DNA from 4 places in the Streptomyces sp. NPDC107550 genome. Region 4 is predicted to be linked to each of the others. Evidence: riboswitches for the same ligand, from Rfam matches in the RefSeq annotation. Region 4 holds a riboswitch; each other region holds the start of a gene.
The links. Region 4 has a riboswitch for cobalamin ahead of ACZ7LY_RS19190 (CbtB domain-containing protein). Riboswitches for the same ligand answer to the same signal wherever they lie in the genome.
Positions count from the first base shown of each region.

Region 1 (4,686 bases), on a different contig from region 4:
TAGTTCTTCACGATGAACAGGACGCCCGCCCCGCTGTCCACGGCCGCGGCGGCCCGCACCATCTGGTCGGGCACCGGGGAGGTGAACACCTCGCCCGGGCAGGCCGCGGCGAGCATCCCGGGCCCGACGAACCCGCCGTGCAGCGGCTCGTGCCCCGAACCGCCGCCGGACACCAGGGCCACCTTCCCCGCGACCGGCGCGTCCCGGCGCAGGATGACGCGGTTCTCGACGTCCACGGTCAACTCGGGATGCGCGGCGGCCATCCCCCGCAGAGCATCGGCGACGACGGTCTCGGCGACATTGATCAGCATTTTCACGCGTACCTCCGGGTGAGGCTGGCAGAGGGGCGCCCGCCCTGAGTCCGTGCAGTTCAGGGCCGGTGCCTCGGGCGGACGGCTGCTGGAGTGCTCTCGGCAGTATCGACCTTGCCAGGGCCGCCGTCACGTGCCACGCCTCCGCTGCCCGCACGCGCGTCGCGGGAACAGGGGGAACAGGGGGACAGCGGAAACAGTGGCGCTGGACGCAGGGCCTCGCCGTCACCGCCGAACGGGTGGCATGATCCATCCGGTCCGGCAGGCGCCGGACGTCCAAGGGGGGTTCCATGAGGCTGTTCGTCGCGGTCCCGGGCACGGTGCTGGCCCTGCTCATCGCCGTCTGCGGCGTGGCCGCGATCAGGCGGGGGTGGGTCATGCCGTTCAACCGCGGACGCGTCCTGCGGCCACGCCTCTACGGGTGGGGCCAGTTGGTCATCGCCGCCGCGCTGTGCTGGCAGATGGCCCTCCTGGTCCTCCCCCTGCCCGAGAGCACGGACGGCCTCTCCGAGCAGGTCCGCAGCGGCGTGGCGGTCGGCGGGAGCGCGCTGATGCTGGTCGGCATCATCGTCATCATGCTGAGCCAGCGGGCCGGGAGGAGGAGCTGACACCCGCCGCCGGAGCCGGGGCGCACCGGTCGACCGGCCCGGGGCGGCGGGCAGGCGCCATGAGAGGATGGCGCGCGTTATTGGGCGACGGCGGGAAGAGGAAGCCGGTGTGAATCCGGCGCGGTCCCGCCACTGTGATCGGCGAGCCGGTTCCGACAGGCCACTGTCCCTTAGGGGGCGGGAAGGCCGGGACCCGCGGTGACCCGAGAGCCAGGAGACTCACGCCGCCGCCCCCTCGACGGATTCCGGGGCGGATCTCCCCGGTGAGGGGAAGGCGCCGTATGGCGAAGAAGAAGCGGACCGTCCGCGCGGGCACGGGCACGGACGAGGCGCGCGCCGACCGGCCCAGCGGGGTCGTCGTCTGCCGGGACTGCTGCTGCGGCAGCGTCAAGGTCCCCGGCGACCACCGGGCGCAGACGGCCCGCCTGCGCGAGAGCGTCCCGGTGCGGATCTCCGAGTGCCTCGACGTGTGCGACCAGGCGAACGTCATCGTCGTCCAGCCCTCCGCCGCCGGTCGCGCCGCGGGCGGCCGCCCCGTCTGGCTCGGCCTCGTCAACGACGCCGACGCCACCGAGGACATCACCGCCTGGGTACGCGCCGGAGGCCCCGGCATCGCGCCGATGCCCGGCACCCTCGACCTGTACGTGTTCCAGCCGCCCCGCCGCGTCCGCCAGGCGACGGCGTCATGAACACCGGCGCCGCGCCCGCCGAGAAAGCCGCGCCCGCCGAGGAAGCCGCGCCCGCCGAGGAAGTCGAAAGGGCCCTCCGCGAAGTCGCCGCGCTCGGCGGGTTCTTCGCCCTGCCCGTCGAAGCACGGCGCCCCGCGACACCGCCCACCGTCGGCGATCCGGCGCCCGTCCCCGGCGATCCGACGCCCGCCCCCGCAGACCCCGGCGACCAGCCCACCCCCGCCGAGCCACTGGCCGCCGGTTTCCCCGCGCGGGCGCACGCCGTCAACCTCCGGTACTCCACGCCGCAGGCCCGTATCGGCGTGTCGATCGCCCACCTCGGACTCGCCGCCCGCCTGTGGTCGCCGCTCCTCGCCTGCGCCCTCCTGCACGGCGTCCTGCCCGACCTCCGCGCTGTCCGCTGGGCCGGGCCCGACAGCACCTCCCTGAGCCTGCCGCGCGCCGAGGGACTGCGCGCCGACGCCGTGCCCGACCTCGCCGCCGCCCTGTACGCGCAGGTCACCGGCCCCCTCGACGCGGTGGAGAGCGCCCTCGACGTGAAGGTCGCCCCGCGTCTGCTCGACGGCAACCTCGCCTCCGCGCTCTTCGGCACCCTGGGCGTCCTGCTGCGCGCCCACCCCGGCCTGCGCCCCGAGCTGACCGGCCTCGCCGACCGGCTCCTGACCACCGGACGGCTCGCCGGAACCGGGCACACGTACGGCCCCGGCCTCGCCTTCCGGCGCCGGAGCTGCTGCCTGTACTACCGCGCCCCCGGCGGCGGCCTCTGCGGCGACTGCTGCTTCGCGGGGCGCTGACCCAGGGGCATTCTGCTTCGAACGCCCCGCGCCCGGCACGGATGCCCCGCGTCTGACGGGGTAGGGACCCGGCGCGCCCCCACGGGACCGTTCGTCGCAGCGGCCGAGGGCGCGCACCCCCGGCCGCGACGGCCCGGGGAGACGCACGGGACGCCGCGGCCGACCGCCGCGCGCAAGGGGAGGCGGGCATGACGACACCACAGGGAGCGGGCGCCACGGTCCAGGCGGTCGTGGTCTACGACGGGCGGGTCCTGCTCGCCACGCACGACGCGCACGGCTGGGCCCTGCCCTCGGGCACCGCCGAGCCGGGCGAGAGCGCCCAGGCGGCCGCCGCCCGCGTCGTCTACGAGCTGAGCGGCTACCTCGCCGACGGCACCCAGGCGCTCGACCCGGCCGGTGACGGCACCCAGGCCGTCATATGCCAGCTTCTGAGTGAATCCCCTTCCGAGGGAGCCTCCCTGACGCCTGATCAGCTCCGCTGGGCCGCGCCCGACGAGGCAGGCGGCGCCGAACTGTCCGAAACCGTACGCGACTACTTGCGCGGCCACACTCCCGTGTGAGGACCGCCCGACCTTGGGCACCCGAAGGACAGGCCGATCGGCCCGCACATGTGGAGCCCGTCGGCCATGGACAAGGGGGCGCACCGACCCTGGGAACGGGGCCGCCGCGCGCGCCACCATGGAAGCCGGGCCGGAGAAACCGGCCCGAGCGCCCGACCCGACGAGAGGAGCGACCCCATGGGCATCTCCTGGACGACGGGCAACGGCAGCACCGTCACCGCCGCCACCGCACGCACCCGCACCGCCCACCTGCTGGAGAACGCCGGACACGACCTCGGTGACCAGGGGGTGTACGACGCCCTGCTCGTGGTCTCCGAACTGGTCACCAACGCCGAACGCCACGCGGGCGGTTGCACCTACCTCGGACTCGCGCTGAGCCAGGACGGCCGCCACCTCGACATCACGGTCGGCGACGACCGGGGCGACCGCGCGCCCGCCGAACGCCCGCGCGGCGAGGACACCGCCGAGGGCGGCTACGGCTGGCCCGTGGTGCACCGCCTGTGCCGCACGGTCTCCGTCGTGCCCCACGACACCGGCGGCAAGAGCGTCCACGCGACCGTCCCCGTCGAACAGCACGAGGACACCCTCGCCGCGACCTGACCGCTACCGTGACGGCCCATGACCGTCCTCATCATCGGCGGCACCGGCTTCCTCGGTGCCGAACTGGTCCGCCAGGCGTCCGCCGCCGGTCACCCCACCGCCGCCACCTACGCCACCCGCCCCGGCAGCGACCCGCACGCCGACTGGCACGCCCTGGACTGGCCGCCGCTCTCCTGGAGTCGGCGTTCGGCGACGCGTACGGCGTGCTCCACCTCGCCGGGCCCGACGCCGTGAGCCGGTACGAGCTGGGCGTGCTCGTCGCCCGGCGCGACGGACTCGACCCCGCCCGGCTGCCGCGCGCACGCAAGGCGGACACCGGGCGCCCCGGCGCGCTCGACGTGCGGCTCGACAGCCGGGCGACCCTGGCCGGGCTGCGGACCCGACTGCGCGGCGCCCGCACGTTCCTGGCACCCCGGCCCCCGCTCCCGGGGCCCAGCGAGGGATGAGTACGGCGACTCAGGCGGGGCGGGGGAGGCGGCGGAGAGGATGAGGGTCCCGGTTCCCGCCGTCCGTACGGACCCCGCCCCTTCCCGGAGAAGCCCGTGCTCAGCAGCCTCGCCGCCCGCCTCGTCCCCGCCTTCGGACGGCTCACCGTCACCAGCGACGAGGAGGCCGTCCTCGCGCCCGGCAGCCTGCTCGTCGCCAACCACACCGCACTCGCCGACCCGGCCGTCGTCCTCGCCGCTCTGCACCGGATCGGCGCCCGCCCCGTCGTCATGGCCGCCGCCGGACTCTGGCGCGTCCCGGGCCTCGGACGGGCGCTGCGCCGGGACGGGTTCGTGCCCGTGCAGCGGGGCGACCGGCGCGCCGCCCACGCCCTCGACCTCGCCGCCGCTGCGCTCACCGAGGGCCGGCTGCTCCTCATGTACGCGGAAGGCGGCATACCCCGGCGGACGGGTTCGGGGGAGGCGGCACCCGGCCCGTTCCGCGGCGGCGTCGCCCGCCTCGTGGAACGCACCGGCGCCCCCGTCGTCCCCGTGGGGCAGGCCGGCGCCCGCCGCATCGGCTCCGGCGGCCCGGCACGGCAGCTCGCCGGGATCGCCACCGCCCCGCTGCGCCGCCCCGCGCTCCACGTCCACGTCGGCGCCCCGCTCTCCCCGGCCGGCGACCGACGGACCGTCACC
Region 1 is NZ_JBVKBC010000020.1:107,801-112,486, forward strand. It holds gene dhaK (dihydroxyacetone kinase subunit DhaK) at 1-317, opposite strand, end outside; gene ACZ7LY_RS24215 (hypothetical protein) at 602-919, shown strand; cobalamin riboswitch at 1,017-1,140, shown strand; gene ACZ7LY_RS24220 ((2Fe-2S) ferredoxin domain-containing protein) at 1,201-1,608, shown strand; gene ACZ7LY_RS24225 ((2Fe-2S)-binding protein) at 1,605-2,402, shown strand; gene ACZ7LY_RS24230 (NUDIX domain-containing protein) at 2,591-2,962, shown strand; gene ACZ7LY_RS24235 (ATP-binding protein) at 3,140-3,562, shown strand; gene ACZ7LY_RS24240 (hypothetical protein) at 3,581-3,796, shown strand; partial or broken gene ACZ7LY_RS24245 (dTDP-4-dehydrorhamnose reductase) at 3,721-4,008, shown strand; gene ACZ7LY_RS24250 (lysophospholipid acyltransferase family protein) at 4,105-4,686, shown strand, end outside.
Region 1: linked by a shared signal. The riboswitch ahead of ACZ7LY_RS24220 ((2Fe-2S) ferredoxin domain-containing protein) and the one ahead of ACZ7LY_RS19190 (CbtB domain-containing protein) in region 4 are both predicted to bind cobalamin.

Region 2 (4,686 bases), on a different contig from region 4:
ACCTCGCACACGCCCCCGCAGGTCGGGCAGGTGGCGTGCTCCCCGGCGAGATAGCCGTGGTCGGGGCAGATGGAGAACGTCGGCGTCACCGTCAGATACGGCAGCGAGAACCGCTCGAGCGACCGGCGGACGAGGGCGCGGCAGGCTTCGGGGGTCGAGATCCGCTCCGCCATGTACAGGTGCAGGACGGTGCCGCCGGTGTACTTCGTCTGGAGCGTGTCCTGCATCTCCAGCGCCTCGAACGGGTCGTCGGTCCAACCCACCGGTAGCTGCGAGGAGTTGGTGTAGTACGGGTGGGCGTCGGTGCCCGCCTGGAGGATGCCGGGGAAGCGCTTGCGGTCTTCTTTGGCGAAGCGGTAGGCGGTCCCCTCGGCGGGGGTCGCCTCCAGGTTGTACAGATGCCCGGTCCGCTCCTGGATCTCGACCATCCGCGCCCGCACGTGGTCCAGCAGCCGCACGGCCAGCGCGTGGCCCTCCGGCGCGGTGATGTCGGCCCGGTCGTACGTGAAGTTACGGATCATCTCATTGATCCCATTGACGCCGACCGTCGAGAAATGATTGCGCAACGTTCCCAAGTACCGCTTGGTGTACGGGAAGAGGCCGCTGTCGATCAGGCCCTGCACGGTGACCCGCTTGACCTCCAGGCTCTCTTCCGCGAGCGCCAGCAGACGGTCGAGCGCGGCGAACAGGCCGGCCTCGTCGCCCGCGTGCAGGTGTCCGAGGCGCGCGCAGTTGAGCGTGACGACGCCGAGGGAGCCGGTCTGCTCGGCGCTGCCGAACAGGCCGTTGCCCCGCTTGAGCAGCTCGGTCAGATCGAGCTGGAGGCGACAGCACATGGAGCGGATCTGGCCGGGTTCGAGTGTGGAGCCGATGAAGTTCTGGAAGTACGGGAGGCCGTACTTGGCGGTCATCGTGAACAGCCGCGTCGCGTTCTCGCTCTCCCAGGGGAAGTCCTCGGTGATGTTGTATGTGGGGATCGGGAAGGTGAAGACGCGGCCGGTGGCGTCACCGCCCGTCATCACCTCGATGTAGGCCCGGTTGATCATGTCCATCTCGGCCTGCAACTCGCCGTAGGTGAAGCTCATCTCCGCGCCGCCGACGACCGGCACCTGCGCGCGCAGGTCCGGCGGGCACGTCCAGTCGAACGTGAGGTTGGTGAACGGGGTCTGGGTACCCCACCGGGACGGGACGTTGAGGTTGTGCACCATCTCCTGCACGCACTGGTACACCTCGTCGTACGTCATGGCGTCCTTGCGCACGAAGGGCGCCATGTAGGTGTCGAACGAGCTGAACGCCTGCGCGCCGGCCCACTCGTTCTGGAGCGTGCCGAGGAAGTTGACGATCTGGCCGACCGCCGAGGAGAAGTGTTTCGGCGGCGCGGAGTCGATCTGCCCGGGGACCCCGCTGAACCCCTCGGTCAGCAGGGTGCGCAGGGACCAGCCGGCGCAGTACCCGGAGAGCATGTCGAGGTCATGGATGTGGAAGTCGCCTTCGCGGTGGGCGCGCCCCACGGCCTCCGGGTACACCTGGTCGAGCCAGTAGTTGGCGACGACCTTGCCGGCCGTGTTGAGGATCAACCCACCGAGCGAATAGCCCTGATTGGCATTGGCGTTGACGCGCCAGTCACTACGGTCCAGATACTCGTTCACGGAATCAACAGCGTTGATCAACGTCACGACGGCCCTCCCACGAGGCGTACGGAGTGAGCCCGGCCCGGACGGAACGGGGGCCGGCGCCGGCAGGTATCGGGCTCGCCCTCCACCTGGGGGCACACCGTTGCGGGGCAGCTCCGGACTCGCACCGGATTCCCTGTTGCCTCGACCTTCCGCGTCTCCCGCGTCCCGGCCGAACCGACGCTCGAACACTACATCTGCCACACTCCCGACACGCCCATGCCACATGTAGTGGTGACACAGGTCCCGACCCGCAGGACTTACGCCCCGCGCCCGTAGTACACGGCCGTGGGGCGGCCCGCCAGGTCGTGCACCTCCACCGGGGTGCCGAAGACTTCCGTCAGGGTCTCCGGGCGCATGATCGACGCGGCGCTCTCCGCGGCGACGATCCGCCCGTCGCGCAGGGCGATGACATGGTCCGAGTAGGCCGCCGCGACATTGATGTCATGGATGATCAGGACCACGGTCTTGCCGAGTTCGTCCGCCGCCTGCCGCAGCCGTTCCATCATGCGGACCGAGTGCTTCATGTCGAGGTTGTTGAGCGGTTCGTCGAGGAGGACGTAGGCCGTGTTCTGGGCCAGGACCATGGCCACGTACGCGCGTTGGCGCTGCCCGCCGGAGAGTTCGTCCAGGTAGCGGCCTTCGAGCGCGGCCAGGTCGAGGAAGTCGAGGGCCGTGTCGACCTGGCGTACGTCCTCCGCGGTGAGCCGGCCGCCGCAGTGCGGGAAGCGGCCGAACGACACCAGTTCGCGCACGGTGACCCGCGCGGTGAAGTGGTTCTCCTGCCGCAGCACCGACAGGAGCCGCGCCACGTCCCGCGTCGGGGCGCGGTGCACGTCGATCCCGTCGACAGTGACGCGCCCGGAGGTGGGCGCGGTGAGGCGGCCCGCGATGGTCAACAGGGTGGACTTCCCCGCACCGTTGGGGCCCACGAGCGAGGTGATCCCGCCCGTGGGGATGCTCCCGGACACGGGTCCGAGGACGACATGGTCGCCGTAAGCCTTGGTGACGTCGGTGAACTCGATCACAGGGTGCCCTTTCGGACCAGATGGACGAGGAAGACCGCACCGCCGGCGAACTCGATGACGACGGTGAGCATTCCTGCGGCGTAGAAGACGTGTTCGAGGACGAACTGGCCGCAGACGAGGACGAGGAAGCCGAGCAGGAACGCCATCGGCAGGGCCGCCGCGTGCCGGTACGTGCCGATGACCTGGTAGGTGAGCATCGCCACCAGGAAGCCGAAGAAGGTCATCGGCCCGACCAGCGCCGTGGAGAACGAGATCAGCGCGGAGACGGCGAGCAGGATCACGGTCAGCTCCCGGCGGTAGCCGATCCCGAGGTTCGTCGCGGCGTCCCGCCCGAGCAGCAGCACGTCGAGCCGGTGCCTGCGCCGCCACACGACGACGCCGACGACCGCGCACACGACGGCGGCCAGCGGCAGATGCGTCGCCTCCACGGCGCTGAGCCGCCCGAAGAGGCGCGCGCTCAGCACGTCGAACTCCGCCGGGGACAGCAGCCGTTGCAGGAACACGGACAGGCTGTTGAAGGCCAGCCCGAGGACCACGCCGACGAGCAGCAGGACGTGCATGTTGCCGCCGGGCCCTTGCAGCAGCCACCGGAAGAGAACGGTGGTGAAGCCCATCATGAGCAGCGTCTGCGTCACGAGTTTCGCGGTGCCGTCGGTCGCCGCGAGCACGCTGCCGCCGAAGACGGCGACCATGGCCGTCTGCATGAGCGTGTAGACGGCGTCGTAGCCCATGACGGAGGGCGTCAGGATGCGGTTGCGGGTCACGGTCTGGAAGGTGACGGTCGCCACCGCCTGCGCGAACGCGGCCACGGCCATCGCGCCGAGCATGGTCAGCCGCCGGTCGAGGGCGAACGCGTAGGAGCCGCGCACGAAGAGGAACAGGAAGCAGAGCGCGGCGACGACGCACAGCACGGCGACGACCGCGATCCGGGCGCCGGGCGCGGCGAGCGGTGCCGTGGCGCGGGCGACGGCCGGGCGCCGCGCGGGCGGGGTGCGCAGGACGTCAGACACGGCTCGCCCCCCGCTGCCGCAGGACCATGGCGATGAAGACGACAGCGCCCACGGCACCCAGGATCACCGTCGCGGGGATCTCCAGCGGGAACACGACGGTCCGTCCGATCAGGTCGCAGGCGGTCATGAGGGCGACGCTGAGGAGCACCACCCACGGCAGGTTCGCGCGTACGTTGTCGCCCCGGGCGAGGGAGACGAGGTTGGGCACGATCAGGCCGAGGAAGGGCAGGAAGCCCACGACCACGGTGGTGACCCCGGTGGCGAGCGCCACGAGGCCGACGCCGAGGTGGAGCACGCGCCGGTAGTGCAGCCCGAGGCCGGTCGCCACCTCCCTGCCGAGCCCGGCGAGGGTGAAGCGGTCGGCCGCGAGGTACAGCACGACCACGATGACGCCGACGATCCACAGCGGCTCGTACGCGCCCTTGGTCGTGGAGCTGAACCCGCCGGAGCGCCAGGTCGCCAGCGTCTGGAGGCGGTCGGTGGTGGACGCGACGCACAAGGTCACCGCGCCGACCACGGCACCGAGCATGATGCCGACGACGGGGACGACGACCGCCGATCGCAGGGCCAGCCGGTCGAGGACCGCCAGGAAGACCAGCGCGCCCACGAAGGCGAAGACGCCGGCCAGGGTCATGCGGACCAGCAGGCTCGCCCCCGGCGCGACGAGCGTCAGGAGCAGCACGCCGAGGGCGGCCCACTCGCTGGTGCCGGTGGTCGTCGGCTCGACGAACCGGTTCTGCACCAGCATCTGCATGATCACCCCGGAGGTGGCCATGGCCGCCCCGGCGAGGACGAGCGCGAGCGTGCGCGGCACCCGCGAGATGAAGAACATGTCGCGGGCGTCCGCGTCGGTGAACAGGGCCCGGGGGCTGATGTCGTAGCCGCCCACGAACAGCGAGAGGACGAGGAGCGCGAGCACGCCCGCGACGGCCAGCGGCAAGGAGAGTCGGCGCATGGCGCGAGCGGTCAGCGGGC
Region 2 is NZ_JBVKBC010000001.1:373,799-378,484, forward strand. It holds gene ACZ7LY_RS01590 (ribonucleoside triphosphate reductase) at 1-1,676, opposite strand, end outside; cobalamin riboswitch at 1,721-1,870, opposite strand; gene ACZ7LY_RS01595 (iron ABC transporter ATP-binding protein) at 1,934-2,701, opposite strand; gene ACZ7LY_RS01600 (iron chelate uptake ABC transporter family permease subunit) at 2,698-3,711, opposite strand; gene ACZ7LY_RS01605 (ABC transporter permease) at 3,704-4,666, opposite strand; gene ACZ7LY_RS01610 (ABC transporter substrate-binding protein) at 4,678-4,686, opposite strand, start outside.
Region 2: linked by a shared signal. The riboswitch ahead of ACZ7LY_RS01590 (ribonucleoside triphosphate reductase) and the one ahead of ACZ7LY_RS19190 (CbtB domain-containing protein) in region 4 are both predicted to bind cobalamin.

Region 3 (4,686 bases), on a different contig from region 4:
ACGACGGCGACGCGCCGGGCGCGTTCCTTCACGCCGAGGCGGGCCGCGTCGGCGCCGTCGAGGCGGACGGTGCCGGCGGTGGACCGCAGGGTGCCGTAGACGCAGCGCAGGAAGGTCGTCTTGCCGCTGCCGTTGGGGCCGACGAGGCCCACGGTCTCGCCGGGCCGCGCGTCGAGGTCGACGCCGTGGACGAGGCGGGCGCCGGAGGCGGTGGTGTGGCCGAGGCCGCGCACGGTGAGGGCGGCGGGTCTCACGCGGTGACTCCTTCGGGGCGGGCGTGGCGGCGCAGCAGCCACAGGAAGTACGGGCCGCCGGTGAGCGCGGTGACGACACCGACGGGGATCTCCTGGGGCGCGGCGACGGTACGGGAGATCAGGTCGGCCAGGAGCAGGAACGCGGCGCCCCCGAGCGCGGCGACGGGCAGCAGCCTGCGATGGGCGGCGCCGGTGACCATGCGGGCGGCGTGCGGAACCATCAGGCCGACGAAGCCGATGGCGCCGCTGTAGGCGACGAGCACGCCTACGACGAGCGAGGTCAGCACGAAGACGGCGGCGCGGAAGCGGTGCGTGTCGAGGCCGAGGACGCGGGCGCCCTCCTCCCCCGCGAGCAGCAGGTCGAGGGGGCGGGCCAGCGCGAGCAGGACGAGGGTGCCCGCGCCCAGGACGACGGTGGGCAGCAGGAGTTGGTCCCAGCGGGCGCCGCCGAGCCCGCCGAGCGTCCAGAACATGACGGCGCGGACGTGTTCGGCGCGGGCGGACAGGACGAGTACGAGGCTGGTGAAAGCCGACAGTACGTACTGCACGGCGACCCCGGCGAGGACGAGCCGTCCCGCGGTCATGGTGCCGCCGCGCCGGGCGAGGGCGTACACGACGACGAGGGCGCCCATCGAGCCGAGGAACGCGGCGACGGGCAGCGCCACGCTGGTCGCCGCGCCCGCGCCGACGCCGAGCGCGATGACGAGGACGGCGCCGCAGGAGGCCCCGGAGGACGCGCCGAGCAGATAGGGGTCGGCGAGCGGGTTGCGGACGACGGCTTGCAGGACCGTTCCGGCGACGGCGAGTCCGGCGCCGACGACGACGGCGAGGACGACGCGCGGCAGTCGCACGTCCCACACGATGGAGGCGAACGCGCCGCTGTCCTCGCCGCCGAGGAGGATGCCGAGGAGGATGCCGAGGACGCGGCCGGGCGGGATGCGGACGGATCCGAAGGCGAGCCCCGCGAGCGCCGCCGCGCACAGGGCGGCGGCGAGCGCGGTCACGAGCAGCGGGAACGCGGTCCGGGTGCGGGCGCTCACTTCGCGCCGGGGTGGAGCTGGTCCGCGAGGTCCGCGACGGCGTCGGCGGCGCGGACGCCGAGGACGGCCGAGGACAGCGGCAGCACCGCGAACCGCTTGTGGCGGACGGCGGGGACGTCCGCGAGCGCGGGGTCGTCCAACAGGCGCTTCTTCTTCGCGGCGACGGAGGTGCCGCCGTAGTCGTAGATGACGATGACGTCGGGCTTGCGGTCGATGACGCGCTCCCAGGAGACGTCGGCGAAGGACTTGTCGAGGTCGGCGAAGACGTTGCGGCCGCCGGCGCGGCGGATCAGGTCGTCGCCGAGCCCGGCGCCGCCCGCCGTGAACGCGCTGGACTCCCCCGAGTCGTAGACGAACACCGAGACGGGCCGGGCGCCCTTGAGGCGGCGGGCGACCGCGTCGAGCCGGCCGTCGATGCGGTCGATGAGGCGTTCGCCGCGCTCGCGCACCGCGAACGTGCGGGCGACCTGGCGTATCTCGGTGCGCAGGTCGCCGACGCCGACGTGACCGGCCGGGCAGTTCTCGCGGTTGAGCCGGGTGTGGATCCCCGCTTTCTCCAGGCTTTCGCGGTCGCGCCCTGAGCCCTTGTCGAAGGCGCTGGCGTAGCCGCCGTACACGAAGTCGGGGTCGGCGCCGAGGAGTTCCTCCTTGGAGGGGTACTCCTTGGCCAGCACAGGGATCTTCTCGTACGCCTTCTTGTACGCGGGCTCGATCCGGTCGTCGAGGTAGGCGGTGCCGGCCATGCGCTTCTGGAGACCGAGGGCGAGCATGACCTCGGTGGCGTGCTGGTTGAGGGTGACGGCGCGCCGGGGCGGCTCCTGGAAGGTGGTGCGCACACCGCAGTTGGTGACGGTGTACGGGAAACCGGGCGCCGCGCCCGCCTTCTTCGCGTCGCCGTGGGCGCCGGTGCCGCAGGCGGCGAGCGGCAGCAGGAGCAGGGACGTCAGGAGCGCGCGCGAGGCTGCGCCGATGCGGGGCATGCGGTGCCTTTCCGGGGGATGTCCTCGTCCCCTGGTCGGTGCGGAAAGGCGGCAGGTCAGTGTCTGGCTCCCGGGCGTCGCGTGCGGCGCGACGACCGGTCACAGTGGCGGGACCGCACCGGATTCGCACCGGTTTCCTGGCCCTGACCGCCTGGGTGGAGTGGTGACAGTGTGCCAGACGGGTGTTCGACCTTCGCGGGAGGTCCACACGGGAGGTCCACACGGGAGGTCCGCACGGGCGGGCACGCGGTCCCACGGGTGTGCGCGCGGGCATGAGGAAGCCCCGGCCGTGACGGGGGACCACGGCCGGGGCGGCTTGGGAGTGGGCACGGATGGCGGTCGCCTCTCGGCGGGGGGCTCCGCAGGGCTTCAGCCGAACGATCTTCCCTGCGGGCTATAGGTGAGGCCCGGGGACACTGTTCCATCCGTGTCCACGGTGGGTTCAACGGGCGGGGCCCCCTTGTTGTTCCCCGCCTTCCGGAAGCGGCCGGTGAGGTACGTCACGCCTGGCCGGGACCGTAGGCTGCGCTGGTGATCTTCGCTTCCGCCCGCCGTGTCCGCGCGGCGCTCGGCCTCGCCCTGGCCGCCGCCGTCCTGCTCGGCGGGTGCGCCGCGCCTTCCTCACCCACTTCCCCGTCCGCTTCCTCCTCCACGGACGGGCCGCCCCGGGTGCGGATGCCGGTGGCGGACGCGGACTTCGACTATCAGATCGGCGGCGCCTACCGCCCGCCCTCGGGTGTGCGCGCGCTCTCCCGCGACCGCACGGACCGTCCGGCGCCCGGCCTCTACAACGTCTGTTACGTCAATGCCTTCCAGGCGCAGCCGGACGCGCTCGGCTGGTGGCGGCGCACCCATCCGGACCTGCTGCTGCGCGACGGCAAGGGCGCGCTCGTCATCGACGAGGACTGGAACGAGGCGCTGCTCGACCTCTCGACGGCCGCCAAGCGGGAACGGCTGGCGCGGATCGTGGGGCGGTGGATCGACGGCTGCGCGGACGCCGGTTTCCAGGCGGTGGAGCCGGACAACCTGGACTCCTACCAGCGCTCCGACGGCCTGCTGCGGGCCGGGGACGCGGCGGCGTTCGCGCGGCTGCTGACCGCGCGGGCGCACGCGGCGGGGCTCGCGGCCGGGCAGAAGAACACGGCCGAACTGCTGCCCCGGCACTCCGCCATGGGCTTCGACTTCGCTGTCGCCGAGGAGTGCGCCCGCTACGACGAGTGCGGGGCGTACGCGGACACGTACGACGACCGCGTCTTCGTCATCGAGTACCGCGCGGCCGACTTCACGCGCGCGTGCCGCGCGTGGGGCCCGCGCCTGTCGATCGTGCTCCGGGACCGCGATGTGCGGCCGGCCGGGGCGGACGGGTATGTGCGGCGCGGGTGTTGAGCCCGAACCCGATGCCGAGGGCGCGTCTCGGCGCCTCCGCGCGGCCGACCGTCCAGCTCAGGGCGCCCGGTCGGGGTCGGTCGCGGGGCACACCTCGGCGGCTGAGCGCGGGCTCCCGATCAGCTCAGGACGCCCGGTCGGGGTCGGTCGCGGGGGGGCACACCTCGGCGGCGGCTGAGCACGGGGCGGGCGGTCAGCTCAGGGCGTCGAGGCGGCGGCGGACCGCTTCCAGGGCGCCCGGTCTGCGGCCCGGTACGCGTGCGCGCAGGGCGGTGAGCGCGGGGGCGTGCGCGCGGGCGCGGGCCGGGTCGGCGAGCTGCTCCCACTGGTGATGGGCGCGGTCCACGGCGGCCTCCACGTCCTCGTCGCCGGGTTCCTCGCCGCGCGACAGGCGGGCGTGGGCGACGGCGGCCCACAGTTCGAAGCTGCGGTCGGGCTCCCGCGCCAGACGGGCGAGGTCCGCCCGGACCTCCAGCCAGTGGATGGCCTGCGGCGACCCGGCGCCGTGGGTGCGCAGCGCCTCGCTCTCCCACAGCGCGGCGATGGCGGCGGCCTCCCCGTGCCGCCCGGCCTGCGCGGCGGCGAGCAGCGCCGGGTGCGGGTCGTCGGCGGCGGTGGCGGTGGCCTGCGGTGCGGGGGCGGCGCCGGGGGCGTGCGGCGCGGGCCGGGTCTCCTGCGGGGCCGAGGCGTCGTGCGCGGGCGCGTGCTCCGGTACGGGGATGGAGGGCGCCGGCGCCGAGCTCGTACGGGGTGCGGTAGGCGCTGGGGCCTGGGCCTGAGGTCGGGCGGGGGTGCTGGTCGGGCGGGGCGGGGCAGCGGGCGCCGGGGGTGTCGTCGGGGCGTGGCCCGCGTACGGCTTCCCGACGCCCGTACCCGTACCCGTACCGGTGCCGGTGTCGGCAGGCGTGCCGGGGGCCTGGGCGTCGGCGGGCTCCCCCGCACCCCCGTTGACCGGCACCGGGGCCGCCGCTGTGAACCCGGGCACCGTGGACGCGGCGGGCATCCCGGGGGCCGGTGACGTGGGAA
Region 3 is NZ_JBVKBC010000008.1:72,034-76,719, reverse strand. It holds gene ACZ7LY_RS13850 (ABC transporter ATP-binding protein) at 1-254, opposite strand, end outside; gene ACZ7LY_RS13845 (FecCD family ABC transporter permease) at 251-1,294, opposite strand; gene ACZ7LY_RS13840 (ABC transporter substrate-binding protein) at 1,291-2,274, opposite strand; cobalamin riboswitch at 2,312-2,468, opposite strand; gene ACZ7LY_RS13835 (endo alpha-1,4 polygalactosaminidase) at 2,803-3,660, shown strand; gene ACZ7LY_RS13830 (hypothetical protein) at 3,854-4,686, opposite strand, start outside.
Region 3: linked by a shared signal. The riboswitch ahead of ACZ7LY_RS13840 (ABC transporter substrate-binding protein) and the one ahead of ACZ7LY_RS19190 (CbtB domain-containing protein) in region 4 are both predicted to bind cobalamin.

Region 4 (4,686 bases):
CTCCTGCCGGTCCGCGCCGAAGGTCTCCAGGAGCTTCTCCACATAGAGAGGCTTCAGTGCCACTTCGGCCTTTTCCAGCCGCCTGATCGTCAGGGTCTTCACGCGCAGAGCCTTGGCCGCGTCCTCCAACGAGGCACCGGCCGCCATACGCATGTCCTGCAGCCGACGGCCGAGGATCATGCGCAGGACTGTCGGCGCACTCGTACCGGAACGGGCCTCACTCACGCCCAACCTCCTGAGGATTCATCAACATCACCATTGTTGCAGTGACTTGAAGTCGACGCCAGATTGATATCCCGCTTCTGAAATTATCAGGGAGTCGGTTGCAGCGTGAGTGTGATCACGCGCATAGTTGACTCGTGAGCGGTTCAGTCACAGCTCTGACACGGCGTCGGGCCCCGCGGGGACCCCTGGTGCCGACGCCGTCGACGGCGCCCCGCGCGAGGGCGCCGGCCCCGGCGTGCGCCCCTCACCGCGCGAGCGGCAGCCCGCGTCCCCACACCGCGCCCGCCCCGGAAGGCACTGGAAGGCGACACCCGTGACTCTCCCCACGCCCTCAGCACCGGCCCCGCACCCCGCCTTAGCCCCGCCGGCACGGCGGCGGGAGTACTGGTTCGGGCTGCCCGCCCTGCGCACCAGCGCGCGCTGCGCCCGCGACACGGTCCGTGACCGGCTGCGCGCGTGGCGGCTGCCCGGCGACACCTGCTGCGACGCGGTCCTGCTCGTCTCCGAACTCACGACGAACGCGGTGCTGCACACCGACAGCGACCAGGTCCTGTGCGGCCTCACGCTCACCGACGACGAGCGGCGCCTACGGATCGAACTCCACGACGACGGCCCCACCCCGGTCCGGGCCCCCGAGCACCTCGCGGGCCCCGGCGAGGAGGGCGGACGCGGCCTCTTCCTCGTCCAGCAGCTCGCCGAGAGCTGGGGCTCGGCACGCTCCACCCGCGCCGAAGGCAAGGTCGTCTGGGCCGAGTTGACGGCCCACTCCTGACGTGACCGGTCGACCGGCCCGCGCGCGGACCGGCACGGCGGGGCAGCCGCCCCGCCCCGTCCCTTTCCGTCCCCACACGGTGCGAGGAGTCCCGACTCCTCGGTCCTCCTAGCAGAAGGCAGCCATGACCCCCCACGGCGAAACCGCTACCCCCGTCGTGCTGTACGTGTGCGCCGACCGCGCCCCCGGCGCCCCCGGCGCCGCCGCGCAGTGCGCGCTGTCCGAAGGCGAGGCGTTCGCCCGCGAGCGCGGGCTGACCATCACCGAGGTCGTCACCGACACCTACGGAGAACCCGACCCGGCCCGCCGCAGCGGCTGGCGGCGCGTGCGACAGCTCGCCCGCGAGGGGGACGTCGGCGCGGTCCTCGTCCGCTGGCCGAGCGCCATCGCCCCGGAGTGCGCGCACGAACTGCGCCACCGCGAGGCGGCCTGGCTCGGCGATCACGGGGTGCGCGTGCGCTACACCTGGGCGCCCCTCTCGACCCGGACGGGCGAGACCCGCTGAGTCGCCCTGGGGCCCGCCCCGGTTCGCTGCCGGGCATACGGCGAGGGCGGTCACGTACGCCGGTGTCGTGACCCGCGTACGCGACCGCCCCCCTGGCCGGCGGTCAGCTCAGCTTGTTCACCGCGGTGACCGTCGTCTTCTTGAACGCGGCCACCGGGGCATCCGCGTAGGAGCCCATCTCGCCCCACTGGACGACCGTCACGACGTTGCCGTCGCGGCCCACCGAGAACAGGTGGATGTCGGACGAGCCGCCGGACGTCGTCGTGTGCACGCCGTACACCGTCGCGCCGTCCTTCACAGCGATCCGGCCGTAGTTCTTCTGCGTGGCCTTCACCTGCGGGTCCTGCTGCATCAGCTTCTTCGCGCAGCCCGTCAGATCCTTGCGCAGCAGCGCCGCGAAGTCGGCGGCCCGCTGCGCGCTGCGCTCGACGACCGTCACCTGGAGGGCGTTGGTGTCGAGGTCGGTGCGGTAGAAGCGGTGCATCGTCGTCGAGGGCAGCGCCTCGCCGTAACACATCGGGAGCGGGTCGGGCTGCCCGGAGGTGATCGGGCCCGCCGTCCACGGGGACGAGGGGTGCGGGGGCAGCTCGGAGGCGGACAGGAAACGCGGGTCGGTGACGGCGGCCGCCGGGACGGTCGCCGCGGCGACCGCGGTCACGGCGCCCACGGTGGCCGCCGCCGCGAGCAGCGCGCGCCGCGCCCGCAGCCGGGAGCGGGCCGGGACGGCAGTCGTGGTCTGCGGGTCGGTCGGCGTGAGCGGGGTGGTCGTGGCGTGCGGGTCGGTCGGCGCGTGCGGGGCGGTCGCGGTGCGGGATGCTCTCATCGGTACTTCCCCCATGTCGGCATGACATGACACATGTCGGTGACGCACAAGTCTGTGCGGTTCGGTCACGTCTGTTTGTATTGGCCGCCTTGTACGACACGCGGTACGCCACACCCGTTGCCCCCGTTTTTGTCACGGGTCTGTCACCGGGCGGCTGTGACAGGGCCCATCTTGGCCATGCACCCGACAGGCGGTACCTTCAGTGAGTTGTCGACGACGGCACGACGGAAGCCGGTGAGAATCCGGCACGGTCGCGCCACTGTATGCGGAACGGCTCTTTGGGCCACCGCGAGTCAGACCCGTGGCTGTCGTCTCTGTGCACCACCGATATGGGACGCGAACTCCCGAAGGAGGCTCCGCCATGGCGCAGTCTGTCGCCCAGCCGACCACCACGCCCGCCGCACCGGTCAAGCTCCCGCTCAAGGCCATCGCCCCGTGGGCCGTATTCTTCGGCATCCTGATGCTGGTCCTGCTCTACTTCGTCGGCGCCGAACAGGGCGCCACCTCCGTCTTCAACGGCACCGACGTCCACGAATGGGTCCACGACGCCCGTCACCTGCTCGGTTTCCCCTGCCACTGACCCGTAGGGACCGCGCACCTCATGAACTCCACCACTGTCCGCAACCTGCTGGTGCGGGGCATGCTCGCCGGCCTGGCCGCCGGCGTGCTCGCCCTCGTCATCGCCTACTGGCTCGGTGAGCCGAACGTCGACAAGGCGATCGGCTTCGAGGAGTCGCACGCCGCTCACTCGCACGGCGGCGAGGAGGCCGAACTCGTCTCCCGCAGCCTCCAGTCGACGGCGGGACTCGCCACCGGCGTCCTCGTCTACGGCGTCTCCTTCGGCGGGATCGCCGCGCTCGCCTACTGCTTCGCCCTCGGCCGGGTGGGCCGGTTCAGCCCCCGCGCCACGGCGCTGCTGCTGTCCGGCTGCGCCCTGCTGGCCGTGTACGTCGTCCCGTTTCTGAAGTACCCGGCGAACCCGCCGGCCGTCGGCAGCGGCGACACCATCGGCAAGCGGACCACCCTGTACTTCCTGATGATGGTCCTCAGCGTCCTGCTGGCCGTCGGGGCGACCCTCCTCGGCAAGCGGCTCGTGCCCCGGCTCGGCACGTGGTGGGCCACCGTCGCCGCGGTGCTCGGCTTCGCCGTCGTCGTCGGCCTCGCCTATCAGTTCCTGCCCGTGGTCGACGAGGTGCCCGCGCACTTCCCGGCCGCCCTGCTGTGGCGGTTCCGCCTGTCGGCGCTCGCCATGCAGGTCGTCATGTGGGGCGGATTCGGCCTGGTCTTCGGGGAGTTGGCGCACCGCCTGCTCCAGCCGAAGCAGGCCGCCGCCCGCGCGGTGCCGGCCGCGCGCTGAGGCGTACGACCGCACGTACGGCTCTGTCCACGAGGGTGCGTACGGCGACGAGGGGGTCCGGTGTCCGCCGGGTCCCCTCAGCCGTGCGCGCCCGGGGCGCCGAGCGGCGCGCCGAGCCGGACGTTCCAGCGGCCGGCCCGGCCGCTCAACTCGCAGGTGCTCAGCGGCGCCACGTCACAGCGCCAGTACGCCGACAGGGGTGCGCCGAACGCGTGGACCAGCGCCGCCCGCACGATCTCCGGCTCCACCACGGCGACGACGCGCCCCGCGCCGGACACCTCCGCGTCCAGCCAGCGCCCCACCCGGGCGCACACATCGGCGACGGACTCGCCGCCCCCGGCGCCGTGTCGCGGGTCGGCGAGCCAGCGGGCCAGCTCCAGCGGCTCCGCCTCGCCCACCTCGGCCAGGGTCAGGCCCCGCCAGCGGCCGGCGTCCGGCGCGGCCAGCGCGTCGAGGCAGCGCGCCGCGCCGAGCCCGAGCGCCTCGGCGGTCTCCCGGCAGCGGCGACTGCCGGACCGCACCGCGTCGTCGGGCACCGGCAGCGCCCCGGCCGCCGCGAGCGCCGCCGCACGGCCGGACGCGTCCAGCGGCGCCCCGTCGTCGAAACGGGCCTGCCGCAGCGACGCGTTCAGCGCCGGAGAGACGAACACCACACGCCGGGTCACCACGGCTCCTTCCGCACACGAGGGTGGGGCCGGGCCGTGATCCGGCCCGAGAGCGGCGGCCCGGGTCGGGCCGCCGCGACATCCCTGGGAGACTGTACGCATGGGTACGGAACAGCGCGCGATCCTCGTCATCGGCATCGGTTCGGGCGATCCCGACCACCTCACGCTCCAGGCGGTGAAGGCGATCCGGCGCACGGACGTCTTCTTCATCGTCGGCAAGGGCCCCCACAAGGCGTCCCTCACCGACCTGCGGCACGACATGATCGCGGAGCACGCGCAGGGCCCGTACCGCGTCGTCGAGGTCGAGGACCCGAGCCGCGACCGGCGGCCCATGGACCG
Region 4 is NZ_JBVKBC010000013.1:73,607-78,292, reverse strand. It holds gene ACZ7LY_RS19210 (helix-turn-helix domain-containing protein) at 1-225, opposite strand, end outside; gene ACZ7LY_RS19205 (ATP-binding protein) at 539-997, shown strand; gene ACZ7LY_RS19200 (recombinase family protein) at 1,122-1,502, shown strand; gene ACZ7LY_RS19195 (hypothetical protein) at 1,606-2,325, opposite strand; cobalamin riboswitch at 2,504-2,648, shown strand; gene ACZ7LY_RS19190 (CbtB domain-containing protein) at 2,687-2,905, shown strand; gene ACZ7LY_RS19185 (CbtA family protein) at 2,927-3,682, shown strand; gene ACZ7LY_RS19180 (histidine phosphatase family protein) at 3,760-4,347, opposite strand; gene cobF (precorrin-6A synthase (deacetylating)) at 4,448-4,686, shown strand, end outside.